2 regions of the Jeotgalibacillus malaysiensis genome follow, and region 2 is predicted to be linked to the other one. Evidence: a T-box and tRNA genes for the amino acid it is inferred to sense, from the RefSeq annotation. Region 2 holds a T-box; the other holds one or more tRNA genes.

Region 1 (4,393 bases), 870 kb from region 2:
TGGAGAATCTGGTGGCAGCTGACACGCCCCCATACACTAACTGCAGCTTTTGTACCCGTTCTGCTTGGTACAGTACTTGCATTAAATTATGCTGAAATGGACTGGCTGCTTTTTCTGGCAATGTTAACAGCCAGCATTCTGATTCAGGCAGCAGCAAATATGATCAATGAATACTTTGATTACGTGCGCGGTCTCGATAATGAAAACTCTGTCGGAATCGGCGGGGCAATTGTTCGTAACGGGGTTAAACCTAAAACAGTGATTAACCTCGCGTATACATTGTTCGGAGTGGCACTCCTGTTAGGTATTTACATCTGTGTCAACAGCTCATGGTGGATCGCTGTAATTGGATTAATCTGTATGGCAGCAGCCTACTTTTACACAGGCGGACCTGTACCGATCGCATACACACCATTTGGAGAACTCGCTGCAGGCTTCTTTATGGGATTTGTCATCATCCTGATCTCATTTTACATTCAGACCGGAATGATCAATACAATCGCTATGTTTGTGTCAATTCCAGTATCAATCTTAGTAGGAGCAATCCTTCTTGCAAACAATATACGCGACCTGGACGGCGATAAAGAAAACGGCCGAAAAACAATTGCGATTCTGTTAGGGCGTAAATACGCCATCTATTTCCTTGCTTCAATGTTTGCTACTGCCTATGGATTTGTCATCATCCTTGTCATCACGGGAGCAGTCACACCATGGATGCTGATCAGCTTCCTGAGTATCCCTAAAGCAGTAAAAGCCACAAAAGGATTTATCGGCAAAACAAAACCGATGCAAATGATGCCAGCAATGAAAGCAACGGCGCAGACCAATACGATATTCGGATTCCTTTTATCAATCGGCTTACTAATCGGATACTTTTCATAAGACAGAACCCCGCTCATATCAGGCGGGGTTTTTATTTTTGAGCTTTGACAAACGTTTAAAAGGTTTTAATTCCTGTCAGAAGGATAAACTGTAATATGCAGCAGATTAGAAGGAAGGATGAATAAATATGATTACAAAAGAGCAGCAAAATACATTAAAAGATGAATTATATACACGTAAAAAGCAGATCATCGAACAAAATGAAAATACAGAGGAATACGAGAATACTGAACTCTCGAATTACGATAATCACCCCGCTGACAATGCAACAGATCTTTATGAACGTGAAAAAGATCTGGCACTGGAAGAACATACGCAAAAAGAACTTGACGACATTAATGCAGCATTAAAAGCTATGGATGAAGGAACGTACGGCATTTGTGCTGTTAGTGGTGAGGATATCCCTTTTGAACGCCTCGAGGCGATGCCAACAGCACTTACTTGTGTTGAGCATACTGAGACATATCATAATCAGAATCAGCGTCCAAGTGAAGAGTCAGTGATCAGTCCGTCTACTGATCATCCTTACCGTGGTGAGGATGAAGGTGTAAGGGATTATGAAAACAGTTTTGATGAGGCTGCCAGATACGGCACATCTGAGACGCCTTCAGATATGGCAGGCGGTGAGAAAACCTATGATGATCTTTATGAGGAAGATTATGAGGATGAAGATGTAGCTAATGAAATTGATGGCAAGCATCGTAAAATTATGCCTGATGATGAATAGAGATTAATCTTGTTCTCCTTCTTTTATTTTGAAGGGGAACTTTTTTGACTTGTTGCCGCTATAGCTGAATGTTTACTTTCAACGTTTTGATTAAGGTCCCAAATGAAGTAACTATTTAGGAATTTATTTGTGATATGTGTTCTGTTCTATAATGACCACGATTTGCCCGATTTAATTGAAAGGCAGTTTTAAGGATAATAAAAAGCAGCACGACAATCAAATTGATTGTCGTGCTGCTTTTTATTGATGACCCGTACGGGATTCGAACCCGTGTTACCGCCGTGAAAGGGCGGTGTCTTAACCACTTGACCAACGGGCCTAAAACTGGCGGAGAAGGAGGGATTTGAACCCTCGCGCCGCTTACGCGACCTACACCCTTAGCAGGGGCGCCTCTTCAGCCACTTGAGTACTTCCCCGTAAAAATGGCTCCACAGGTAGGACTCGAACCTACGACCGATCGGTTAACAGCCGATTGCTCTACCACTGAGCTACTGTGGAACAAATATGGTGGGCCTAAGTGGACTCGAACCACCGACCTCACGCTTATCAGGCGTGCGCTCTAACCAGCTGAGCTATAGGCCCAAATATAATGGAGCGGGTGATGAGAATCGAACTCACGACATCAGCTTGGAAGGCTGAGGTTTTACCACTAAACTACACCCGCATACTCTAATGGGGCGACTGATGGGAATCGAACCCACGAATGCCGGAACCACAATCCGGTGCGTTAACCACTTCGCCACAATCGCCATGAAACAACAAAGATGGCTTTGGACGGAATCGAACCGCCGACACATGGATTTTCAGTCCATTGCTCTACCAACTGAGCTACAAAGCCTTAAAATGGCGGTCCCGACCGGGATCGAACCGGCGATCTCCTGCGTGACAGGCAGGCATGTTAACCGCTACACCACGGGACCAGATAATTGCGGGGGCAGGATTTGAACCTGCGACCTTCGGGTTATGAGCCCGACGAGCTACCGAACTGCTCCACCCCGCGACGATATTAAATTTAAAAAATGGAGGAGGTAGAGGGATTCGAACCCCCGCGGGCTGTTACACCCCTGTCGGTTTTCAAGACCGATCCCTTCAGCCGGACTTGGGTATACCTCCGTATAAATAAGACTATGGTGGACCTTGCAGGACTCGAACCTGCGACCGGACGGTTATGAGCCGTCTGCTCTAACCAGCTGAGCTAAAGGTCCTTTATTATATTGGTGGCGGCAGAGGGGATCGAACCCCCGACCTCACGGGTATGAACCGTACGCTCTAGCCAGCTGAGCTACGCCGCCCAATAAATAAAGTAACTTCATAAAATACATATGGTGGAGCCTAGCGGGATCGAACCGCTGACCTCCTGCGTGCAAGGCAGGCGCTCTCCCAGCTGAGCTAAGGCCCCATAGTGATTATAAAAGATGGTCGGGAAGACAGGATTTGAACCTGCGACCCCTTGGTCCCAAACCAAGTGCTCTACCAAGCTGAGCTACTCCCCGTCGATTATAGATTGTTCTATGTATTCTTATGGCGCGCCCGAGAGGAGTCGAACCCCTAACCTTTTGATCCGTAGTCAAACGCTCTATCCAATTGAGCTACGGGCGCTGAATAGAGTAAGCGGAAGACGAGATTCGAACTCGCGACCCCCACCTTGGCAAGGTGGTGTTCTACCACTGAACTACTCCCGCATGGTAATGATTAAAATGGTGCGGGTGGAGGGACTTGAACCCCCACGCCTTGCGGCACTAGATCCTAAGTCTAGCGTGTCTGCCAATTCCACCACACCCGCATAAAAAAATCATGGTGAGCCATGAAGGACTCGAACCTTCGACCCTCTGATTAAAAGTCAGATGCTCTACCAACTGAGCTAATGGCTCGAGAAAACTGGTGCCGGCAAGAGGACTTGAACCCCCAACCTACTGATTACAAGTCAGTTGCTCTACCAGTTGAGCTACACCGGCATAATGGTGGAGAATGACGGGCTCGAACCGCCGACCCTCTGCTTGTAAGGCAGATGCTCTCCCAGCTGAGCTAATTCTCCACGGTATTATGTAATACCGCCTAGCGACGTCCTACTCTCACAGGGGGAAACCCCCAACTACCATCGGCGCTGAAGAGCTTAACTTCCGTGTTCGGCATGGGAACGGGTGTGACCTCTTCGCTGTCATCACTAGACTATAAAGGCTCGCGCCTTCAAAACTGGATACGTTCATCAAAGTAAGGGATTCCCGAGAATCAACCTAGTCCAGTTTCAGCTCCTAGCTTTTCGGCTGCTTCACCCTGCCTGTTTGAGACTGACGTCTCATCCATTCAGGCTTCCACCAGCTCTCAAAGCTGACCAGTCGCTTCCACTTTCTTATATTGGTTAAGTCCTCGATCGATTAGTATTCGTCAGCTGCACATGTCACCATGCTTCCACCTCGAACCTATCTACCTGATCATCTTTCAGGGATCTTACCACTTGCGTGTGGGAAATCTCATCTTGAGGGGGGCTTCATGCTTAGATGCTTTCAGCACTTATCCCGTCCGCACATAGCTACCCAGCGATGCCATTGGCATGACAACTGGTACACCAGCGGTGCGTCCATCCCGGTCCTCTCGTACTAAGGACAGCTCCTCTCAAATTTCCTGCGCCCACGACGGATAGGGACCGAACTGTCTCACGACGTTCTGAACCCAGCTCGCGTACCGCTTTAATGGGCGAACAGCCCAACCCTTGGGACCGACTACAGCCCCAGGATGCGATGAGCCGACATCGAGGTGCCAAACCTCCCCGTCGATGTGGACTCT
Region 2 (4,393 bases):
AGCTTTTTCAACAGATACCGTGTGGCCTTCAAACTTAATTGCCTGTTCCGGTACATTATCAGTTGAAGTTGCAAGTTCAAAATCAGAAACGATAAACAGCTGCTTCAGGTCCTCATTGACAGAAGAAAGTAATTCATACGTCTTTTCATCCGCATAAAGTGTTACTTTCGCTGCAAGAGACTTACCAATCAGCTTACTGCTTCTTGCTTCCTCAAGCGCTTTTAATACATCATCTCTTATATCAAGGAACGCATTCCACTTTTCAAGCAGTGCTTTTTCCTTGTCATACGTTTTTGTCTCAGGCATATCAGTCAGCTGTACACTTTCTTCTTCGACACCAGGGATGAACGTCCATACTTCATCAGCAGTGTGAGAAAGAATTGGAGATAACAGCTTAACCAATGACACAAGTGACTCATACATAACTGTCTGCATAGCACGGCGATCCTGATGGCCTTCAGCTTCGATATACAAAATGTCTTTTGCAAAATCGAGGTAGAACGAACTCAAATCTGTCGTACAGAAATTATTAATTGTATGGTAGATCGATGCAAATTCATAATTTTCATATGCATTTGTCACTGATTTTACTACCTGATTCAATCTCACCATCATAAACTGGTCAACTTCTCTTAAGTCATCAAACGATACAGCATCTTTTGACGGGTCAAAATCAGCCAGATTCGCTAATAGGAAACGAAGTGTATTACGCATCTTACGGTAAACTTCAGCAACCTGTTTTAAAATCGGATCAGATACACGGACATCTGCCTGGTAATCCACTGAAGCAACCCACAGGCGGAGAATATCTGCTCCAAGCTGATTCATCACCTTAGAAGGCAAAACAACGTTACCAAGAGATTTACTCATCTTACGGCCATTTCCATCAAGTGCAAATCCGTGGCTCAATACGCCTTTGTATGGTGCTTTACCTGTTACGGCAACACCTGTTGTCAGTGATGAGTTAAACCAGCCTCGATACTGGTCACTTCCTTCAAGATACAGGTCAGCTGGACGCTGCAGCTCATCGCGAACTTTCAGCACAGATTGATGGGATGAGCCGCTGTCGAACCAGACGTCCATAATATCCTGTTCCTTCGTGAAACGGCCATTCGGACTGCCTTCATGCGCATAGCCGTCCGGAAGAAGATCTTTTGCCTCCCGCTCAAACCAGATATTTGACCCGTGTTCCGCGAAAAGATTTGAAACATGATCAATCGTTTCTTCCGTGATGATCGCATCCCCATTTTCAGCGTAGAATACAGGGATTGGCACACCCCATGCACGCTGTCTTGAAATACACCAGTCGCCGCGGTCACGTACCATATTGAATAGTCTAGTTTCACCCCATGCCGGGACCCACTTTGTATCCTGTACTGCCTGCATAAGCTCTTCTCTGAATTTGTCGATTGAAGCAAACCACTGTGCCGTTGCACGGAAGATAATCGGCTTTTTCGTTCTCCAGTCATGTGGATAGCTGTGCGTGAAGAACTCAAGCTTTAATAAAGCACCTGCTTCTTCAAGTTTTTCAGTGATCGGCTTATTGGCTTTATCATAGAACAACCCTTCAAATCCAGGTGCTTCATCAGTGAACACACCGCGGTCATCAACCGGGCAAAGCACATCAAGTCCATATTGTTTTCCGACGATAAAGTCATCTTCACCGTGTCCTGGTGCTGTATGAACACAACCGGTTCCCGCATCAGTTGTTACATGTTCTCCGAGTACAACAAGTGATTCACGGTCATATAAAGGATGTACAGCTGTTACATGCTCAAGCTCTGACCCTTTATAAGTCGCAGTGATATCAGCTTTGTCCCAGCCCATTGTTTCCTGAACGCTTTCAAGCAGCTCTTTAGCAACAACGAATTTTTTGCTGCCAGTGTCAGCAACAACGTATTCAAGTTCCGGATGCAGAGCAATTGCAAGGTTTGCAGGAATTGTCCATGGTGTTGTTGTCCAGATCACAAATGCAGCATCCTGATCCAGCTTACCTTTGCCATCTTTTACATCAAAAGATACATAAATAGATGGTGAACGCTTATCCTGATACTCGATTTCTGCCTCAGCAAGTGCAGATTCACTTGAAGGAGACCAGTAAACAGGCTTTTTGCCTTTATAAATATAACCTTTTTTCGCCATTTCACCGAATACACGGATTTGTTCCGCTTCATATTCAGGATTTAGTGTGATGTAAGGATTATCCCAGTCACCGCGTACCCCGATACGCTTGAATTGCGTGCGCTGATTATCGATCTGCTGCAGCGCATACTCAGCACACTTTTCACGGAATTCAGCGACGGTCATCTCTTTACGCTTTACACCTTTATTTGTAAGCGCCTGTTCAATCGGAAGACCATGAGTATCCCAGCCCGGAACGTATGGCGCCTGGAATCCACTCATTGATTTGTAGCGGACAATGAAGTCTTTCAGTACTTTGTTCAGCGCATGACCCATGTGAAGGTCTCCGTTTGCATATGGAGGACCGTCGTGAAGAACAAATAAAGGTCTTCCGGCTGTTCTTTCCTGTACTTTTTTATAGATATCCATTTCTGCCCACTTTTCCTGCATTTCAGGTTCGCGGTTTGGCAAGTTGCCACGCATTGGAAATGCCGTCTTTGGCATTAATAAAGTATTTTTGTATTCCATCTTTTTCTCCTCCTGTGTTCATAAAAAATAAGGCCTTGTTAAAGCTGGCAGTTGATTTCCGTTTCAGGGGGGACGCTTTCCGCGGACGAACGCTCTAGCCTCTTCAGGCAGAAAACCACTGCCTTCCGGGGTCTTTCATGATCGTTTTTTAAGCAGGAGTCGCCCCCTTCCCCTTCAATCAACAGCTGTGCAGGTACCTCAATAGCCTTTAACATAACTAAAAATCAAAAAAGCTCCCCCATCCCTGGTAAAGGGACGAGAGAGCTTGTGCTTCACGCGGTACCACCCTTATAGAAAAAGATCAGACTTTTTCCACTTAAGTAACGGTTAACGCTGTCACACGTTCAGACTTACTTCGTTCAGTCTGAAAACTCAGGGATGATTTTCCTCTGACATTCCGTTTCGGGCTTTCACCATCCCCGAATCGCTATCGCCGGTATTTAAGTCAGTGTACTGTTCCCTTCAAAGTTGGTTCAATATATAAGTGCAGATTGAATTACAATTTAACAGTTTAATTATAGTAACATAAGTATGATACGTCAATATTTCTTATTCGTGCTCAGGTGTCAGGCTTTTTAGCTCTTCTGTATCAAGGTCATATTCCATCAGTTCATCCCAGTCATCATGACTGATCAGGTCCAGCTGAGCTTCAATCAGCATTTTGAATCGTGTACGGAAAACCTTGGACTGTTTTTTCAGGTCTTCAATTTCAAGCGCAATTTTACGTGCTTTCGTTAATGATTCATTCACAATACGGTCTGCATTCTTTTCCGCTTCTTTTACAATAAGCTTTGCTTCTTTTGATGCACTGCGCTTTACTTCTTCTGCTGCTTCCTGGGCGACGACAATTGATTTATTTAGCGTTTCTTCAATTGTTGTAAAATGACCGAGTCGTTCAGTATGATTATTCAGCTTTTCTTCAAGCTCTTTCTTTTCACGCAGGACAAGTTCATAATCTCTCATCACGTGATCAAGAAATTCATTCACTTCATCTTCATCGTAGCCTCTGAATCCGCGGCTGAAATCTTTATTATGTATATCGAGTGGCGATAGTGGCATAATGTGCACCTCCGTGTCTTTTTAATCTATACTCCATTATACTGATGATTCGACGTTTTGTGTAAAAATCCTTCTAATTCCTTCACTAAGATTGCAGAAAATAAAAATTCAGTCTGATTTTATCTTTCTTTGTCACTCCGCTGCGCTCACCAACACGCATTCTGCCATAGCCTCTGACAGAGATCATATCACCCTGATCAAGCTCAAAAGATATTTTTTCTTCCTGTCTGAAGTTTACTTTCACCTTACCTCCCTGAATCAGCAGCTGTGCCTTTTGTCTTGAGATATTCACCGCTCCGGCAAGCACTGTATCAAGCCTCATTGAAGAGACAAGTACATTTTTCTCTGTCCATTTGTTCTCCGGCAGGATCCTGTTTTCCCATTTCTCTTCTGTTACATTGACTTTCGCTTTCCCTGCCTGAACCAGGTTCATGAGGAGAAAATCCTTCATGTCTTTCGTAGTTACAAGCTGAATACGATCCCTTGAAGTCAGAATATCTCCAAGTGCTTCCCGCTTGATTCCAAGTCCCATGAGTGATCCTAAAATATCACCGTGTGAAAGCTGAACAAACTTGGATGGAAATCCGATATCGAGCAGTACTAGCTCAAAGTCATTTCTTTCGGGAGACAGATAATCGGGGTAGATGAGCCCTCTTTTCCTTTCGCCCTCTTCTGATCCACCTTC

What was found. A T-box is a leader RNA that pairs with one kind of tRNA and senses whether it is charged. The one in region 2 lies ahead of ileS (isoleucine--tRNA ligase), so its partner is inferred to be a tRNA-Ile.
Region 1: it encodes a tRNA-Ile, which carries the amino acid that the T-box ahead of ileS (isoleucine--tRNA ligase) is inferred to sense. The anticodon was not compared.

What each region holds. Positions count from the first base shown of each region.
Region 1 covers NZ_CP085252.1:2,430,491-2,434,883, forward strand. The annotation lists gene LG330_RS12970 (1,4-dihydroxy-2-naphthoate polyprenyltransferase) at 1-882, shown strand, start outside; gene LG330_RS12975 (TraR/DksA C4-type zinc finger protein) at 1,010-1,609, shown strand; tRNA gene LG330_RS12980 (tRNA-Glu) at 1,857-1,928, opposite strand; tRNA gene LG330_RS12985 (tRNA-Ser) at 1,935-2,025, opposite strand; tRNA gene LG330_RS12990 (tRNA-Asn) at 2,033-2,107, opposite strand; tRNA gene LG330_RS12995 (tRNA-Ile) at 2,115-2,191, opposite strand; tRNA gene LG330_RS13000 (tRNA-Gly) at 2,200-2,273, opposite strand; tRNA gene LG330_RS13005 (tRNA-His) at 2,283-2,358, opposite strand; tRNA gene LG330_RS13010 (tRNA-Phe) at 2,375-2,447, opposite strand; tRNA gene LG330_RS13015 (tRNA-Asp) at 2,454-2,529, opposite strand; tRNA gene LG330_RS13020 (tRNA-Met) at 2,536-2,609, opposite strand; tRNA gene LG330_RS13025 (tRNA-Ser) at 2,630-2,722, opposite strand; tRNA gene LG330_RS13030 (tRNA-Ile) at 2,738-2,814, opposite strand; tRNA gene LG330_RS13035 (tRNA-Met) at 2,825-2,901, opposite strand; tRNA gene LG330_RS13040 (tRNA-Ala) at 2,933-3,008, opposite strand; tRNA gene LG330_RS13045 (tRNA-Pro) at 3,026-3,102, opposite strand; tRNA gene LG330_RS13050 (tRNA-Arg) at 3,132-3,208, opposite strand; tRNA gene LG330_RS13055 (tRNA-Gly) at 3,220-3,291, opposite strand; tRNA gene LG330_RS13060 (tRNA-Leu) at 3,308-3,392, opposite strand; tRNA gene LG330_RS13065 (tRNA-Lys) at 3,405-3,480, opposite strand; tRNA gene LG330_RS13070 (tRNA-Thr) at 3,489-3,564, opposite strand; tRNA gene LG330_RS13075 (tRNA-Val) at 3,569-3,644, opposite strand; rRNA gene rrf (5S ribosomal RNA) at 3,663-3,778, opposite strand; rRNA gene LG330_RS13085 (23S ribosomal RNA) at 3,965-4,393, opposite strand, start outside.
Region 2 covers NZ_CP085252.1:1,555,528-1,559,920, reverse strand. The annotation lists gene ileS (isoleucine--tRNA ligase) at 1-2,649, opposite strand, end outside; T-box leader at 2,898-3,124, opposite strand; gene LG330_RS08465 (DivIVA domain-containing protein) at 3,199-3,708, opposite strand; gene LG330_RS08460 (RNA-binding protein) at 3,794-4,393, opposite strand, start outside.